Regions from separate parts of the Bradyrhizobium sediminis genome, predicted to be linked through region 1. Evidence: predicted binding sites of a transcription regulator. Region 1 holds the regulator's gene; each other region holds the start of a gene.
What was found. The regulator LexA, encoded in region 1, represses DNA repair genes until DNA is damaged. The targets are predictions, from matches to a motif close to TGTTCNNNNTGTGTTCNG.

Region 1 (4,309 bases):
CTGCGCGCCTGCCGAGATCGCCGCGCGCTTTGTCCGCGAGGAATCCTACCGGCGTCATGAGGTCGGCAAGATCGACGATGCCGCGTATTTTGAAAGCCTGCGCCAATCGCTCGGCATCGGGCTTTCCGACCGGCAACTGCTGGAAGGCTGGAATGCGATTTTCGTCGGCGAAATGCCCGGCATCGCAGCGCTGCTGGCCCGCGCCGCAAAGCGTCTGCCGCTCTATGCCTTCTCCAACACCAACAACGCCCATGTCGATTATTTTCCGGTCGCCTATGCCGACGTGCTCGGCCATTTCCGGGAAATGTTTCTGTCCTCCGCGATCGGGCTGCGGAAACCCGACGCTGACGCCTATGACCATGTGGTGAAGGCGATCGGCGTGCCGGCCTCACGCATCGTGTTCTTCGACGATCTGGCCGATAATATCGAGGGCGCGCGGGCGCGGGGCCTGATCGGGGTTCACGTGAGGTCGACCGATGACGTGGCGAAGGCGCTGGCGGAGCTCGGGATTTAAGCTATGAGACCGTCATTGCGAGCGCAGCGAAGCAATCCATGGAGCAGCAAGCTGGATTGCTTCGTCGCATGCGCTCCCTTGCGCAAACGCTTCGCGTTTGTCGCAGGCAATGACGTCAAAGTGGGAGTTTCACCGTGGCACTGATGCCCGTCGCCGACGCCCTCGCCGCGGTTCTCGCCGGCGTCGAGCCGCTGCCGGAGGAAATGGTCGCGCTGGATGCGGCCTACCACCGAGTGCTGGCGCGCGACGTCGCGGCGTTGCGGACCCAGCCGCCGCAGGCGATGTCGGCGATGGACGGTTATGCGGTGCGCGCCGCCGACGCCTCTCATGTGGCGGCGCGGCTCAAGGTGATCGGCGAGGTCGCGGCCGGCCGCCCGTTCGAAAGGACGGTCGGCGCGGGCGAGGCGGTGCGGATTTTTACCGGCGGCGTGATCCCTGCGGGCGCCGACGCCGTCATCATCCAGGAAGATACCGTCGTCGAGGACGGCGGCATCACGATCACGGAAGCCGCGCGGCCCGGGCGGCATATCCGCCCGGCCGGCATCGACTTTCGCGAGGGCGACGTGTTGTTGCCGCGCGGAACCCGCCTCACCGACCGCGATCTCTCGCTGGCCGCGGGCATGAACCACCCGGAGTTGGCCGTGCATCGCCGGCCGAAAGTGGCGATGCTCGCCACCGGCGACGAGCTTGTGATGCCAGGCTCGATCCCCGGCCCCGGACAGATCGTCTATTCCAATGGCTACGCGCTGCGGGCGCTGGCCCGGGGTGCAGGCGCCGAGACCGTCGATCTCGGCATCGCCGCCGACACCGTCGAGGCCACCACGTCAGGCATCCGCCGCGCCCGCGACAGCGGCGCCGACATCCTCGTCACCATGGGCGGCGCATCGGTCGGCGACCACGACCTGGTCAAGCGCTCGCTGGAGGCCGAGGGCGTCGCCATGGCGTTCTGGCGGATCGCGATGCGGCCGGGCAAGCCGATGATGCACGGGCGGCTCGGCGCGATGCGGGTGATCGGCCTGCCCGGCAATCCCGTGTCGTCCTATGTCTGCGGCTTCCTGTTCCTGGCGCCGCTGATTCGCGCGCTGTCCGGCCGGTCGGCCGTCCACCACGTCAGCGAAACGGCTTTGCTCGGGTCCGACGTCGCCGCCAACGACATGCGCGAGGACTATCTTCGCGCGCGTCTCGAGCGGCGCGCCGACGGCGTCCTGATCGCCACTCCGGTCAACCATCAGGACAGCTCGCTGCTCGGAAATCTCGCTGCGGCAGCGGCGCTCGTGATGCGCCGCCCGTTTGCGCCTGCCGCTGCCGCTGGCACGCCCTGCGAGATCCTGCGGCTTCCGGACTGACCCCAAAACCACCTGTCCCAACAAATCCTGCTGCGTTGACGATAAATTAAGTGGTTGCGGAACACATATGGAACATATAGTGTCTGTTCATGATTTGTTTCGAGTATTGGTGCCAGCTAATCGAAGTTCTGGAGTCTTTGATTCCCTGAACGCCTCGATTCCCGGAAAACGCCTCTCGGAATCGAATGACACCGTCAAACTGGGGATTGGTCGAGATGCTCACGCGCAAACAATATGAACTCCTGCGATTCATCAGCGAACGCCTGAAGGAATCCGGCGTTCCGCCTTCCTTCGACGAGATGAAGGACGCGCTGGATTTGCGCTCGAAGTCGGGAATCCATCGCCTCATCACCGCTCTGGAAGAGCGCGGCTTCATTCGCCGGCTGCCCAATCGCGCCCGCGCGATCGAGGTCATCAAGCTGCCCGAGATTTCAGGCGCCGGCGCCGGCAACGGCCGCCGCGGTTTCACGCCCAGCGTGATCGAAGGCACGCTCGGCAAGGTGCGTTCCAGCAGTGCCGGTTCCGAGAGTGACGGCGAGCGTCCGGTCGCGGTTCCCGTCATGGGCCGCATCGCCGCAGGCACGCCGATCGAAGCGCTGCAGACCCGCAGTCACACCATCAGCGTGCCGCCGGACATGCTCGGCTCCGGCGAGCATTACGCGCTCGAGGTGCGCGGCGATTCCATGGTGGACGCCGGCATTCTCGACGGCGACATGGCACTGATCCAGCGCAACGACAGTGCCGACACCGGCGACATCGTGGTGGCGTTGATCGACGAGGAGGAAGCAACCCTGAAGCGCTTCCGCCGCCGCGGCGCGTCGATCGCGCTGGAGCCGGCCAACACCTCCTACGAAGTCCGCATCCTGCCGCCGAACCGGGTCAGGATTCAGGGCAAGCTGATCGGACTGTACCGGAAGTACTGATCCGCCCCGGATCGGTCGTTCCCAGGCAGGGAAACCGCGGCAGTCCAATGGCGGCCGCGGTGAATGCATCTGTCGCGCGCGCGGCGAAGCTATTTCCGCCAAATCCTCAAACGCATTTGTGATCGAACTCGCCGTCGAGAGCCGTAGAATTGCCCACAATCAGGCATATTTTGATTGCCGTCCACTCTGATAGAGGCCTGCGCCTCTCAAGGGGCGCGGGTTGGCTATCTCGAATGAGGAGCGATCCGATGTGTGACTATAGTCTCCACGCCGTAGCGTCACGCCCCGCCAAAGTCGGAGAGACGCTGACGACCACGACATTCCGCGGCACCTCGACGCGCGGCTTCGCCTCGGAAGCCGAGCCCGAGGTGGCGGTCTGCATCCTTCCCGGAACCGAACTGGCGTTCGCTGACAACGTCAAATACGACAACGGGTGGATCTGGACCAAGGCCCTCAATTTCCGGGTTGGAAAATTCGGCGCGGTCGAGCCGAACGTCCCGCAGCGCCACCATGACTCGATCGAATTTCCGGATGGAAGCAGTGTGCTGGTGACGCAGCTCTGCGAAGGTCAGCACGCCACTGTGCTGCAATTGCCTGTTGCGCAGCAGGTGACGGCGCAGGAACGACCGGCAGCCGCGACGCCAACAGCGGCGGCGATCTCCGCCTGAATGGCCATGTAGATAACCCTGCCGGTCCAGGCCGGCAGGGCCGCTCGCGAAGGGGACGCTGTTGGCGGTTCGCAAGGTGACATGGCAAAAAGCCGGGCGGGTGACGGAGCCCGGCCGGTACATGTTCACGTTCGGCTGGCTCACCGTTGCGGCGGAGGATCTTGTCATCTGGCAGCAGTTCCCGGATGCGTCTTTCACGCTGGTCAAAATGACGACTACGGACGACGTCGACGAGTTTCATCTCGGCGCCTTCGAACTGCCGGAAAATCCGCAATCCAGCGGTGAAAGCTGACTTGATCAGCGACTTGGCGATTGACTGGCCTCACCGCCTCAGTCGTCCGCCTGCAGGTCGGCTTCCGACGGCGTCGCGTCCGCCGGCTTCGCGATGGCCGGGCGCACCAGGCTGGTCCCGTCCTCCGCATCGCCCGCCACCGCTGGCGACCACGGCCGATCGACGCCTTTCGGCCTGACCGCATCGACCGCAAATCCGTCGCGGGTTCGCCGCAGCGCCAGCGCGCCCTGCCGGCGCAGGCGATCCTGGTCGACCACGAGCGCGCCGCAGCCCGGCGATGCCGGCCGCGCCGTGACCAGCAGCGCCGCGCGCTCGCAATCGTCCGCCAGCGCCTCGGGCCGCAACGCCAGCGCGACCAAGCCGCCATCGGCCAGTTGCGCCACGCAGCCGGCCTGGTCGCATGATACGCCTTCGGCGAGCGAGGAATCCGTAAGGACGCGGCCGTCGGCGTCGGCCGCCAGCCATTCCCGCAGCAGAAAAGCCTCCTTGGCGCTTCGGATCAGATGCAGGCGTCCGTCCCTGCCGCGGACGCCGATATTGTGGCCGTCGGCGGAAATCAGGATATC
Region 2 (4,309 bases), 1.5 Mb from region 1:
CAAGCTACAGCTTCATCTCCCAGGTCTCGCCGACGAGATCGACGCCAAAGCTGTGGTGCGGCTCTTCCTTGACGCGACGGAAACCCACGGCCTGATAGATGCCGCGCGCGGCGACCAGGACGCTCTGCGTCCACAGCGTCATCTCCTGGTAGCCCTTCTCGCGCGCCGAGCGGACGCATTGCTCGACGAGCGCGCGGCCGACGCCGAGTCCGCGCGCTTTTTTCTCCACCAGCAATAGCCGCAGCTTGGCGACGTCATCGCCGCCGTTCACCAGGAAGACCGAGCCGAGGCGCTCGCCGCTTGCCTCGGCGATCCAGCAATGCTCGCGCGAAGGATCATAGCTCCTGATGAACTGCGCACAGATCTCGGCGACCAGGGCCTCGTAACTGATGTCCCAGCCATATTCCTCGGCATAGGCCTGTGCCTGGCTGGAGATCACCCAGCCGATGTCGCCGGGACGGTGGCTGCGCAGGATGAAGACGGCCGGCTTTTCCGCGGGCCGCTCCAGCGTCTGCTCGATCGTGGTCATCGCGCCCACGATGGCCGCGCGCTGCGCGGCATCCAGTCCCGCGAGCAGTGCGCCGACCTCCTCGTGCGAGCGGCGTTCGAGTTCGGCTTGCGCGGTGCGGCCCTTGGCGGTGAGCGAGAGCTCGTTGACGCGGCCGTCGTCCTTTGACGGCTTTCGCGTCACGATCTGGCGGCGCTGCAACGCCTGCAGGGTTCGGCTCAGGAAGCCGGGATCGAGGCCGAGGTCGCGGGTCAGGTCGGTTGCGGTGCAGGCGGGGCGATGCGCGATCTCGTAGAGGATGCGCGCCTCCTGCAGGGTGAAAGAACTATGCAGCAGCTTCGGCTCGATGATGCCGAGCTTGCGGGTGTAGAAGCGGCTGAAACCGCGGATCGCGGCGACCTGGCCGTCGAAATCGTCTGGGGACATCACACACCTCGATGTTTGCCATTATCAATTAATTATTTGACTTTGGCAAATATATTGCGGTGTCAGCCCTGCCAGTTCTACTTTGCATGGGGTTGTTTTCGCGATTTTTGGTCCGGGCCGTCCCGGGTCCAGGATGTTCAGGCGACGACCATGATCCGGCTGCGCAGCTGGGTGCGGGAGGAGCGGCCGAGCTGGCGCAACAGCCGGGCCTCGGAGCGGCGGGCGTCCGGCGCGTAGCCGCCGAGCCGGTCGTAATGGTCCCGGGCGATCAGCAGCCCCTGTTCCGCCGACGGCCCCGTGATCATCCGGGCCACGAATTTGAAGCCGTCGCGCCAGCGGGTGTCGGCATAGGGCGAGCGGGCATAGCGGAAGATCCCGGCGCGGGGACGGCCGCTCGAGGAGACGCCCTGGATGAACTGGGTGGTCTCCTCGATCCAGCCTGCGTCCAGCACGGCGCCGGCATGCAGGAACATCAGCCAGGGCGAGCGGGCCTGCCGGGCGCCTGCGGCCAGCGCCGCCGCGCGCGATCCCTCGAACGCCAGGAAGCGGCAGCCTGCGACGTCGGCCACGCGCTCGATCACGCCGGTGCCGGAACGGTCGACCAGCAGCACCTCGCGAACGATGCCTGCGGCGGCGCCGGGCACCAGCGCCGCAAGGGTCGCGACGGCCGGCTGTTCGACGCCCTCGGTCGGAATGATCACGCTCAGCATCAATGAGGCTTCGCTGGCTCAAAACGGTGAAAAACGCCGGATTGTTAGCACCTTGTCACAATCAAATCAGCATTCGCGGTGCAGTTTTTTGCAGCAGGGCAGGCGGTTCCGCCATCTGTGGATTTCGCGATTCATGTTCTTGTTTTGTTCTCGATGCGTGTTATGTTCTGGCCATGAGCCGAGCATCCTCACATGCCCTCAAGCACCCGCCGGTCACGGCGCCCTCCGAGCCGGCGGGTGCACCTTCTCCTTTTCCCGAACTCGCAGTCGCGATCGAACGCGAACGGCGGCGTGGCCGCGGCGCGCAATCCAACGCCAGCGGCCGCTTCGAGGCCGAGGCGCGGATAGCCTTCGACGATGGCTGGCAGAGCCTCGACGAATTGCCGCCGTTCAAGACCACCGTCGCGCTCGATACCGCGCGGAAAGTCATCACCCGCAACGACTCGCCGGATATCGGCTTCGACCGTTCGATCAACCCCTACCGGGGCTGCGAGCATGGCTGCGTCTACTGCTTCGCGCGGCCGACCCACGCCTATCTCGGACTGTCGCCGGGGCTCGACTTCGAATCGAAACTGTTCGCCAAGCCCGACGCGCCGCAGCTACTGGAAAAGGAACTGGCGGCGCCGGACTACGAACCGCGCATGATCGCGATCGGCACCAACACCGATCCCTATCAGCCGATCGAGCGCGAGCGGAAGATCATGCGCGGCATTCTCGAAGTGCTGGAACGAGCGGGCCACCCGGTCGGCATCGTTACCAAATCGGCGCTGGTGACCCGCGACATCGATATTCTGGCGCGGATGGCGAAGCGCAACCTCGCCAAGGTCGCATTGTCGGTAACGAGCCTCGATCCCCAGCTCGCGCGCACCATGGAGCCGCGGGCCTCGACGCCGGCAAAGCGGCTGCAAGCGCTGCGGCAATTGTCGGAGGCGGGAATTCCGACCACGGTGATGGTGGCGCCCGTGATCCCCGCGCTGAACGATTCCGAGATCGAGCGCATTCTCGATGCCGCGGCCCATGCCGGCGTCAAGGAAGCGAGCTATATACTGCTGCGGCTGCCGCTCGAGGTGCGCGACCTGTTCCGCGAATGGCTGATGGCGAATTATCCCGACCGCTACCGCCACGTCTTCACGCTGATCCGCGACATGCGCGGCGGGCGCGACTACGATTCGCAGTGGGGAACGCGGATGAAGGGCACCGGGCCGATGGCCTGGATGATCGGACGCCGGTTCGAGATCGCCTGCGAGAAGCTCGGGCTCAACAAGCGGCGCTCGAAACTGACATCAGATCATTTCGCGCGACCGAAGAGCAGCGGGCAGCAGCTGAGTTTGTTCTAGCAGCCGTCATTGCGAGCCAACGGGTCGCGCGAATGCGCGCCCGATGACAGGCTCCGCGAAGCAATCCATCGCTTGCCAGGCAAAGATGGATTGCTTCGTCGCGTTGCTCCCTTGCGCAAACGGTTCGCGTTTGTCGCAGGCAATGACGGAGAAGGAAGTGGCATGAATACGAAACTACCGGCCCCGATCCCGCGGCTGACCATGATCACGCTCGGCGTCAGCAATATGCGCGCCAGCATCGCGTTTTACGAAGCGCTCGGCTTCACGCGAAAGCTTGCCGCGTCAGGCGAAGCCGTCGCGTTCTTCGAGACCGGCGGCACGGCGCTCGGGCTGTTTCCGTGGGATCTGCTGGCGCAGGACGTCACGCTGCCGCAGGACCCGCGGCCGCGAGGGTTTCGCGGCATGACGCTGGCCTGGAATTGCAGTACGGCCGAGGAGGTCGACGCCGTGCTGGATTTCGCCATCTCAAAGGGTGCTTCGCTGTTGAAACCGGCGCACGCGACCGATTACGGCGGTTATTCCGGATATTTTTCCGATCCCGACAATCATCCCTGGGAAGTGGTGGTCGCGCCCGGCATCGAGGTCGGTGACGACCGGCGGGTCCATTTGCCGGATTAGCCTTTTGGTTTGACGCGTTTTCCTTGCGCGAACCGGCGCCCACGCCTGAAAACGTCATGGCGCCGCGACTGAATAGCGGGAATTTCCCGGAGTTCCCGGTTGCGTCGTCGGGCTCGCTGTGGCCACGATCCCGGCATGAGTCGCGACAAATCCGGGAAAGACGAGGCCAAGCCGCCGAAGGGCGCGATTGCCGTAGCGCCGCCGAGCTTTCGGCGCGAGCGCGCGCTGATCAAGCGTGGCATCTGGCCAATCGCCGGCTGCGACGAGGCCGGGCGCGGCCCGCTGGCGGGCCCGGTGGTGGCCGCCGCCGTGGTGCTCGACCCGAAGCGGATCCCCAAGGGCATCGACGATTCAAAGCGGCTGACGGCGGAACGCCGCGAGGAACTGTTCGAGCAGATTTGCGCCACCGCGTCGATTGCGGTCGCGTTCGGTTCGCCGGCGCGGATCGATCGCGACAATATCCTGCGCGCCTCGCTGTGGGCGCTCGAACGTGCGGTGCAGGCGTTGCCGGAGATGCCGCAGCATGTGTTCGTCGACGGCCGCGACCGGCTCGACGTCGCCTGCGAATGCTCCGCCGTGATCGGCGGCGACGGGCTGGTGCTGTCGATCGCGGCGGCGTCGATCGTTGCCAAAGTGACGCGCGACCGCCTGATGTGCGCGCTGGCGCAGGATTGCCCGGGCTACGGTTTCGAATCCCACAAGGGCTATGC
Region 3 (4,309 bases), 2.2 Mb from region 1:
GGTTCGGCAGGAACCGGCGCTTGGTCTTGATGTTGGAGTGGCTCACCTTGTGGCCCACCAGCGGGCCCTTGGCCGTCAGTTCACAGCGCCGCGACATAGCGAAAATCCTCTTGCATCCCCGACCCATCCGTCAGCCCTTCGAGGGCGCGGCGCGGGGGTTCAAATTCACGTCCATTTCAGGAACCGCGGACGTATAGGGGGTGAGCAGCGGGGCGTCAAGGTTTTGCAGCCCAAAGATCGGCCCAAATGGGCCGGCAAATGGGCCGGAAAGCCCTGTTCCGAAAGGCGGTTCGGCCCCTTTTCACCCATCATATAAACGGCGTATTCGCCGCCGACATCATAGCTTGCAGGCGCCGGCGCATTGTCCGCCGGATATTTTGCCCTAAATGATACATTACCCGCGCCGACGTGAGGACCGCCTCTCAGTGACCCATTCCCGCATGATTTCGCCCCGGCTGGCCGCATCGGCCCGGCGGGCGCTGGGTGGTCTGGGTATGGGCCTGGGTATCGGCTTCGGTATGGGTTTGGCCGTGCTGCTCGGCTCCCAGCCGGCCGCTTTCGCGCAAGGCCGGCTCGATGCCCGCTATGAGGCGACGCTGGCGGGGATTCCGATCGGCAAGGGCGCCTGGAACATTGAAATCGGCGACGACGTGTTTTCCGCCTCCGCCTCCGGCGGCACCTCGGGGCTTTTGAAGGCGTTCTCCGGCGGCTCCGGCACCGGTGCGGCGCAGGGCCGGGTGGTCGGCGGCGCGCTGGTGGCGAGCCATTATTCCGCCTCCACCACCACGGCGAAAAAGACCGAAGCCATCCGCATGGTGCTGGCGAACGGCAACATCAGGGAATTCGCGATCGAGCCGGAACCGCCTGTCGATGCCGACCGGCTGCCGGTCACCGAGGCGCATCGCCGCGGGGTCTACGATCCCATGACCGGATCGATGCTGCGGGTGCCGGGCAATGGCGATCCGCTGACGCCGGAAGCCTGCCGCGTCGGCGCCGGCATCTTCGACGGCCGCATGCGCTACGACCTCAAGCTCGACTTCAAGCGCATGGAAACCGTCAAGGCCGAAAAGGGCTATCGCGGCCCTGTCGTGGTGTGCGCGGTGTATTTCACGCCGGTCTCGGGCTACATCCCGGACCGTCCGGTCATCAAATACCTCGCCGCCCAGCGCAATATCGAGATCGCGTTCGCGCCTGTCGCGGGAACCCGCATCCTGGTGCCGTTCTGGATGAAGATCCCGACCCCGCTCGGCCCCGCCATGCTGGAAGCCACCCAGTTCATCACCCAGGCCACCCCGCCGCGGGTGGCGAAGACGCAGTGAGAGGTTTTCTCTTCCCTTCTCCCCTTGTGGGAGAAGGTGGCGCGCTCTTGAGCGCGCCGGATGAGGGGTCTCCATCCGCGGAGACAGACCCCTCACCCGTCCGCGATGCTTCCGCATCGCGGCCACCCTCTCCCACAAGGGGAGAGGGGAAGTGGAGTGACTCATCGCTTGACTCTTCACCGCTTCTGATTCGACTCCGCGCCCCTGAACTCTTAAGGAATTTGGTCCGGTTTCCGCCGCTTGTGGCTCGCTCCCAAACTTGATCTAGTGCCGCGATGCGCTGCCGGGCCGAGATGTTGCGGTGAACGTAACGGGAGTTGGACGGAGTCACCGATTCGGGCGCGATTCGTTCCGGACTCGTTCCGAAGCTTAAACAGCGACGACAGATGCGTCGCATTTCGAGACATCTCCAGGAAACCAGAAGAAACCAGCGGCGCAGAAACCCAATAAAAATGGCCTTTTCTCCATCCTCGTTACCGTTCTCCCATGAACGCGCTCCCGGCGCCGGCGTTACCGCGGTGCTGGGGCCGACCAATACCGGCAAGACGCATCTGGCGATCGAGCGGATGGTCGCGCATTCCTCCGGGGTGATCGGCCTGCCGCTGCGGCTGCTGGCGCGCGAGGTCTACAACAAGATCGTCGGCCGGGTCGGCCCGGATGCGGTCGCGCTGGTCACCGGCGAGGAGAAGATCAAGCCGCCGAAGGCGCGCTACTGGGTCTCGACCGTGGAGGCGATGCCGCGGGATCTCGACGTCTCGTTTCTCGCCGTCGACGAAATCCAGATCGCCGCCGATCTCGAGCGCGGCCATGTCTTCACCGATCGCATCCTCAACCGGCGCGGCCGCGACGAAACGCTGCTATTGGGTGCCGCCACCATGCGCCCGATCATCGAGCGGCTGTTGCCCGGTGCGTCCATCGTCACCCGGCCGCGGCTGTCGCAGCTCGAATTCTCCGGCGACCGCAAGCTCACCAGGCAGCCGCGGCGCACCGCGATCGTCGCGTTCTCGGCCGACGAAGTCTACGCCATCGCCGAACTGATCAAGCGCCAGCATGGCGGCGCCGCGGTGGTGCTGGGCTCGCTCTCGCCCCGCACGCGCAACGCGCAAGTTGAGATGTTCCAGAACGGCGACGTCGATTATCTCGTTGCCACCGACGCCGTCGGCATGGGGCTCAATCTCGACGTCGACCACGTCGCGTTTGCCTCCGACCGCAAATATGACGGCTATCAGTTCCGCCGCTTGAATCCGTCGGAATTCGCGCAGATCGCCGGTCGTGCCGGCCGCGCCACCCGCGACGGCACCTTCGGCACCACCGGCCGCTGCGCGCCGTTCGAGCCGGAACTGGTGAACGCGCTGCAGAACCACTCCTTCGAGAGCGTGAAGGTGCTGCAATGGCGCAATTCGAGGCTGGATTTTTCCTCGCTCGGGAGCCTGCAGGTGTCGCTGGCGCTGTCGCCCACGCATGACGCGCTGACGCGGGCGCCGATCGCGGAAGACCTGCGCGTGCTCGATCACGCCGCGCGCGACGCCGATGTGCGCGACATGGCCCATGGCTCAGCCGCCATCGAGCGGCTGTGGGACGCCTGCCAGATTCCGGATTACCGCAAGATCGCGCCGGCCGCCCATGCCGAGCTGGTGACGACCCTGTTCGGGTTCCTGATGAAGCGGGGCCGGATCCCGGACGCCTGGTTCGCCGCCCAGGTCGACCAGACCGACCGCACCGACGGCGATATCGACACGCTATCGGGCCGGATTGCGCAGATCCGGACCTGGACTTTCGTGGCCAATCGCCCGGATTGGCTGTCCGACCCCGAACATTGGCAGGGGATGACGCGCGAAATCGAAAATAAATTGTCCGATGCCCTGCATGAACGGCTCACGGAGCGTTTCGTTGACCGCCGTACCAGTGTATTGATGCGCCGCCTGCGGGAGAACACTGTTTTGAATACCGAAATCGGCAAGACCGGCGAAGTGATCGTGGAAGGCCATGTGATCGGCCGCCTCGACGGATTTACATTCGCGCCAGATGCGGCGGAGGCCGGCTCCGATGCGAAAGCATTGCAGGCCACCGCGCTGAAGGCGCTGGCCGGCGAGATCGACGCGCGCGCCGAGAAACTGGCCGCAGCGCCCGACGAGCAATTCGTGCTGACCTCGGACGGCACCATTCGCTGGACCGGCGACGCCGTGGCGCGGCTGGTCGCGGCCGAGGACGCGCTGCATCCGCGCCTGCGCATCATCGCCGACGAGCGGCTGACCGGCGCGGCGCGCGAAGCGGTGCAGGCGCGGCTCGATCTGTGGCTGAAGACCCACATCGAAAAGCTGCTGGGGCCGTTGTTCGACCTCAACAAGGCCGAGGACATCACCGGCATCGCGCGCGGCATCGCGTTTCAATTGATCGAGGCGCTGGGTGTGCTGGAGCGGCAAAAGATATCAGCCGAGATGAAGGATCTCGACCAGCCGTCGCGCGCTACCTTGCGCAAATACGGCGTGCGCTTCGGCGCCTATCACATCTATTTTCCGGCGCTGCTGAAGCCCGCGGCGCGCGCGCTGGCCTCGCTGCTGTGGGCCGAGAAGCAAAGCAACGCCGACATGTCGGCGCTGTCGGGCGCGCAGCATCTCGCTGGCTCGGGCCGCACCTCGTTCCCGGTCGACAAGGCGCTCGATCGCGACGCCTACCGCGTGCTCGGCTACAAGCAATGCGGCGAGCGCGCGGTGCGGGTCGATATCCTGGAACGGCTCGCCGATATCATCCGTCCCGCGCTGGCATGGCGCGAGACCTCGCCGGGCGAAAAGCCCGCCGGCGCGTTCGACGGCCGCGGCTTCGTGGTGACGCAGGCGATGACGTCGCTCACCGGATCTGCCGGCGAAGACTTCGCCTCGATCCTGCGCGCGCTCGGCTATCGCATGGAGCGCAAGCCGCCATTGCCGCCGAAGCCGGCGGTGGTCGAAGTCCCGGCCGCGGAGGCCGTTGCGGCGGAGGCGGTATCGGAG
Region 4 (4,309 bases), 410 kb from region 1:
GGCCGAGTCGCCTTCGACGATGAACAGCTCGGAGCCTTCGGCGGCTGAATTGGTGCAGTCGGAGAGCTTGCCCGGCAAGCGCGCTTTCTTCGTCGCAGTCTTGCGCGAGATTTCCTTCTCGGCGCGGCGGCGCAGCCGCTCGTCGGCGCGCTCAATGACGAAATCCAGGAGCTTGTTGGCTTGCAGCGGATTGCCCGACAGCCAGTGGTCGAACGGGTCCTTGATCGCCTGCTCGACGATGCGCTGGGCTTCTGATGTGGCGAGGCGGTCCTTGGTCTGGCCCTGGAATTCCGGCTCGCGCACGAACACGCTGAGCATCACGGCGGCGCCGACCATGACGTCTTCCGAGGTGATGGAAGCGGCGCGCTTGCCCTGGCCGACGCGTTCGGCGTGGTCCTTCAGGCCGCGCAGCAGCGCGCTGCGCATGCCGGATTCGTGGGTGCCGCCATCCTGCGTCGGCACGGTGTTGCAATAGGAGGACAGGAAACCGTCGGCATCCGCGGTCCACGCCACCGCCCATTCGCAGGCGCCATGGGCGCCGACCCGGCCCGACTTGCCGGAGAAGATATCCGGATGCACCAGGGTGTCGGCATGAACGGCCGCGGCGAGATAATCCTTCAATCCGCCGGCGAAATGAAAGCTGTCCTCGGCCGGCACGCCCTCGATGCCCTTCAGCAAGGCCGGATCGCAGCGCCAGCGGATTTCGACGCCGCCGAACAGATAGGCCTTGGAGCGCGCCATCTTGAACAGCCGCTGCGGCTTGAAGGCGGCCTTGGCGCCGAAAATCTCGGTATCCGGCTTGAAGCGGATGCGGGTGCCGCGGCGGTTGTTGATCTTGCCGAGATCCTCGAGCTTGCCCTTGGGATGGCCGCGCTCGAAACTCATCCGATAGAGCTTCTGGCTGCGGGCGACCTCGACCTCGAGCCGCGAGGACAGCGCGTTCACCACGGACACGCCGACGCCGTGCAGACCGCCTGACGTCTCATAGACCTTGGAGTCGAATTTGCCGCCGGAGTGCAGCGTGCACATGATGACTTCGAGCGCGGACTTCTTCGGAAATTTCGGATGCGGGTCGACCGGAATGCCGCGGCCGTTGTCCGACACGGTCAGAAACCCGTCGGCGGAAAGCTCCACCTCGATGAAGGAGGCATGGCCCGCCAGCGCCTCGTCCATGGAATTGTCGATCACTTCCGCGAACAGGTGGTGCAGCGCCTTCTCGTCGGTGCCGCCGATATACATGCCGGGCCGGCGGCGCACCGGTTCGAGGCCTTCGAGCACCTCGATATCGGCCGCGGTGTAGCCGGCTTCGGCGCTGGAGGCGCGCGAGGCGACCTTGAGCGGGGCGCGGCCCTTCGGCGCCGCGGCCCCGAATAGATCGTCACCGGATTTGGTTTTTGCAGCAGATTTCAATGGCTTGGACATGGTTCTTCATATGTTGCGCGCGCGTCGGGCGCGGCGAATCGGTTTCTCTGACTATGCCACGGATGAGCTCAAAAAGTGACGGCGGGCGGCATCCATAACGTCGCCAGCCGCAAATCCGCCCGGGACGCGCGAGGTCAGCAGCTTTGCCGCCCGGAGGCGGAGCGCAATTAACAGTACCCAACGCTATCGCGAACGGCCCCTTGCATTCGCGCTGCGGTTGCGTGAAAGATTTTCGCGGGGGAATTTTCAATGATCAGATTGCTTGTGGCCGCGGCGATCGCATCGCCGTGCATCGGCTGCGCCTCGGTGACGCGCGGAACGACCGAGAACATTTCGATTTCGTCGACGCCGGCGGGCGCCACTGCCGAAATATCCGGACTCGACAATCCAATGACCTGCGTGACGCCCTGCGTGGTCCAGGCCAAGCGCAGCGCCGACATCACCGTTACGCTCAACAAGGAGGGATACGAGCCACAGGTCATCCCCCTGACCAAGGAGATTCCCGGCACCGGCGCGGCAGGCTTCGCGGGCAATGTTCTGCTGGGTGGGCTGGTCGGCATGGGCGTGGATGCCGTCACCGGCGCTGCGCTGGATCACAAGCCAAATCCGGTGATCGTGACCTTGCAGCCGGTTGCGCCGGCGCCTCCGCGCGCGACCAAGCCGCGGTCGCCGAAACGGCCGCCGCCGCCTCAGAGCTGAGGGCGGCAGTTAGCCCCGATACGAGGAGCTCACGCGCAGTCCCCGCCTTTGTGACTTGATGTCACGGAAGGGGTTGGCTTACCTGTCCTCCGGCATCGGAATCCCAAAAAGGTCCGATGTCCCGCTCGATCAGGTTGGCAGCCGGGGAAGGCTCTCTAGACATGGAAGATTTTACGCGCACCTTGGCTGACTTCGTGCGCGATCATCAGGCCTGGGCCGCTCCCATCGTGCTCCTGCTCGCATTCGGCGAATCGCTCGCCTTCATCTCGCTGGTGGTCCCGGCCTGGGGGGCATTGGTTGCGATCGGCGCGCTGATCGGGGTCAGCGGCATCAGCTTCTGGCCGGTGTGGCTGGCGGGCGGGATTGGCGCTGCGCTCGGCGATTGGCTCTCCTACTGGGTTGGCTTCCGGTACAAGGAGCACGTCGCCGAGATGTGGCCGCTGTCGCGCTACCCGGGGATCCTGGAGCGCGGCGAGGTCTTTGTGAAGGACTGGGGCGTGCCGAGCATCTTCATCGGGCGATTTTTCGGACCGCTGCGGGCTTCGGTCCCGCTCGCGGCCGGCATATTCGAGATGCCTTACTGGCAATTTCAAATCGCCAATTTCGTATCCGCGCTGGTCTGGTCGGCGGTACTGCTGCTGTTTGGCGACGTGATGGCGCTGACCGCCGGATGGCTTTGGCGGGCGGTGTAGGTTTTGACCCTCTCCATTTGGTGTTGGAGAGGGTCAGCACCGTCGCGATCCCGGTTTACAGCGCCGGATTCCAAAGCGCTGGAACCCAGCGATAGCCGTTCCCGTCCTTTTCCACTCGCACGAGTCCGGGGAAACCGGCATGGAACGCCTGGATCGGCATCTTTTCCGCAATCGCCATGTCATAAAGCTTGCGCCGTGTCTCGACGGCGAGCGGTTTGTCGACATCAAACAGCAACTGCCAATGGGGATTCTTCACGAACAGGAAGGCGGCCCCGGCAGTGATATCGACCTGCACCAGCAATTTTTCCGAGCCGGACGCAACGATGAAAGAGGTATGGCCCGGCGTATGACCGGGGCTGGCGAGGGAGGTGATGCCCGGAGCAATCTCCTTGCCGGCGTCATACTGCGTCACCTTGCGGCCGAGAGCATCGAACACGCGCCGCGAATTCTTGAAGTTGCCTTCCAGAATGGGATTTCCGGCGCCCTTGTTCATCTCGCCGTCGTCCATCCAGAATTTCCACTCGGCTGATGGCACCATGATCTCGGCATTCGGGTAAGCGGCCTTGTTGTCCGCGGTCAGGAGCCCGTTGATGTGGTCTCCGTGAAAATGCGAGATGATCACCGTATCGACGCTGTTGCGGTCGATGCCTGCTGCCGCGAGATTGGTCTGAAACTGTCCGACCCTGCCTTTGCTTTGTTCGAAGGTGGCCGGACCGAGACCCGTATCCACCACCACAAGCTTCGACCCGGTGTTGATAACAATTGGGCTGTAGCTGTGGGTCGCTTTGTCCGGGGGCAGATAGTTGTCCTCGAAGAGCTTGCTGACCTCGTCCTTCGATGCATTGGCAACATAATTGTCGGGTCGGGGGGTAACGGTAATTCCGTCGGACACGACCGTGATCTGGTGCGTGCCGATCTTGTACCGGTAGAAACTCGGAGCTTGTTTGTCGGCTAACGGCGCGTTGGCGCGGGCTGATGTTATGCCGGCGAGCGGAACAACGGTGGTTGCAGCGACGCCGACCAGGGCCGCACGGCGGGTGAGTTCTATCATTTGTGGTGTCCTCGTGTTGGTGGCGACATGAAGTCGAAGAGATAGCCGGTCTGGAGAGATTCCACTCGTTCCGGGGCTTAAAACCCCCGGTCCGTTCGAAAATTCCGGTTCATTTTTAGAGACTTTTGAGGCGGGACACGACGGGTGGCGATCACGTTCGCTGGTGTTGAACTGCAGGACGGTACACGCAACGTTACGTTTGGCTTGACCCCGGGATCGCCCGGCCTTATAGCCCCGCCCCATGATCAACGCCGCGACCATCGTTTTCGCTCGCCGCCGCCGCAGTTTCGCGGTATGGGCGGACGTTTGCGTCTGAGATTGTCGCCCCTGCCGCCGGATCCGGTCCGCGGCATTTACTTCACTGCAGCGTGATCTGACCCGGCGGCTCCCAACGTCAAGCCGGAGTCCGAAGATGTACACGCCTCCCATGTTCAAGACCGATCGC

Region 2: the regulator LexA is predicted to act here: its motif matches at 1,779-1,796, upstream of KMZ68_RS07755 (PA0069 family radical SAM protein).
Region 3: the regulator LexA is predicted to act here: its motif matches at 1,667-1,684, upstream of KMZ68_RS25045 (helicase-related protein).
Region 4: the regulator LexA is predicted to act here: its motif matches at 1,423-1,440, upstream of parE (DNA topoisomerase IV subunit B).

Annotation. Positions count from the first base shown of each region.
Region 1 covers NZ_CP076135.1:3,097,894-3,102,202, forward strand. Annotated here, with positions in the region: gene KMZ68_RS14760 (HAD-IA family hydrolase) at 1-514, shown strand, start outside; gene KMZ68_RS14765 (molybdopterin molybdotransferase MoeA) at 649-1,860, shown strand; gene lexA (transcriptional repressor LexA) at 2,076-2,783, shown strand; gene KMZ68_RS14775 (hypothetical protein) at 3,032-3,451, shown strand; gene KMZ68_RS14780 (hypothetical protein) at 3,513-3,743, shown strand; gene KMZ68_RS14785 (ComEC/Rec2 family competence protein) at 3,782-4,309, opposite strand, start outside.
Region 2 covers NZ_CP076135.1:1,603,250-1,607,558, forward strand. Annotated here, with positions in the region: gene KMZ68_RS07745 (bifunctional helix-turn-helix transcriptional regulator/GNAT family N-acetyltransferase) at 5-934, opposite strand; gene KMZ68_RS07750 (glycosyl transferase) at 1,072-1,644, opposite strand; gene KMZ68_RS07755 (PA0069 family radical SAM protein) at 1,818-2,981, shown strand; gene KMZ68_RS07760 (VOC family protein) at 3,144-3,599, shown strand; gene KMZ68_RS07765 (ribonuclease HII) at 3,735-4,309, shown strand, end outside.
Region 3 covers NZ_CP076135.1:5,256,248-5,260,556, reverse strand. Annotated here, with positions in the region: gene rpmB (50S ribosomal protein L28) at 1-97, opposite strand, end outside; gene KMZ68_RS25050 (DUF3108 domain-containing protein) at 495-1,319, shown strand; gene KMZ68_RS25045 (helicase-related protein) at 1,772-4,309, shown strand, end outside.
Region 4 covers NZ_CP076135.1:2,692,316-2,696,624, forward strand. Annotated here, with positions in the region: gene parE (DNA topoisomerase IV subunit B) at 1-1,422, opposite strand, end outside; gene KMZ68_RS12770 (PEGA domain-containing protein) at 1,672-2,121, shown strand; gene KMZ68_RS12775 (DedA family protein) at 2,283-2,813, shown strand; gene KMZ68_RS12780 (MBL fold metallo-hydrolase) at 2,869-3,861, opposite strand; gene KMZ68_RS12785 (FMN-binding negative transcriptional regulator) at 4,277-4,309, shown strand, end outside.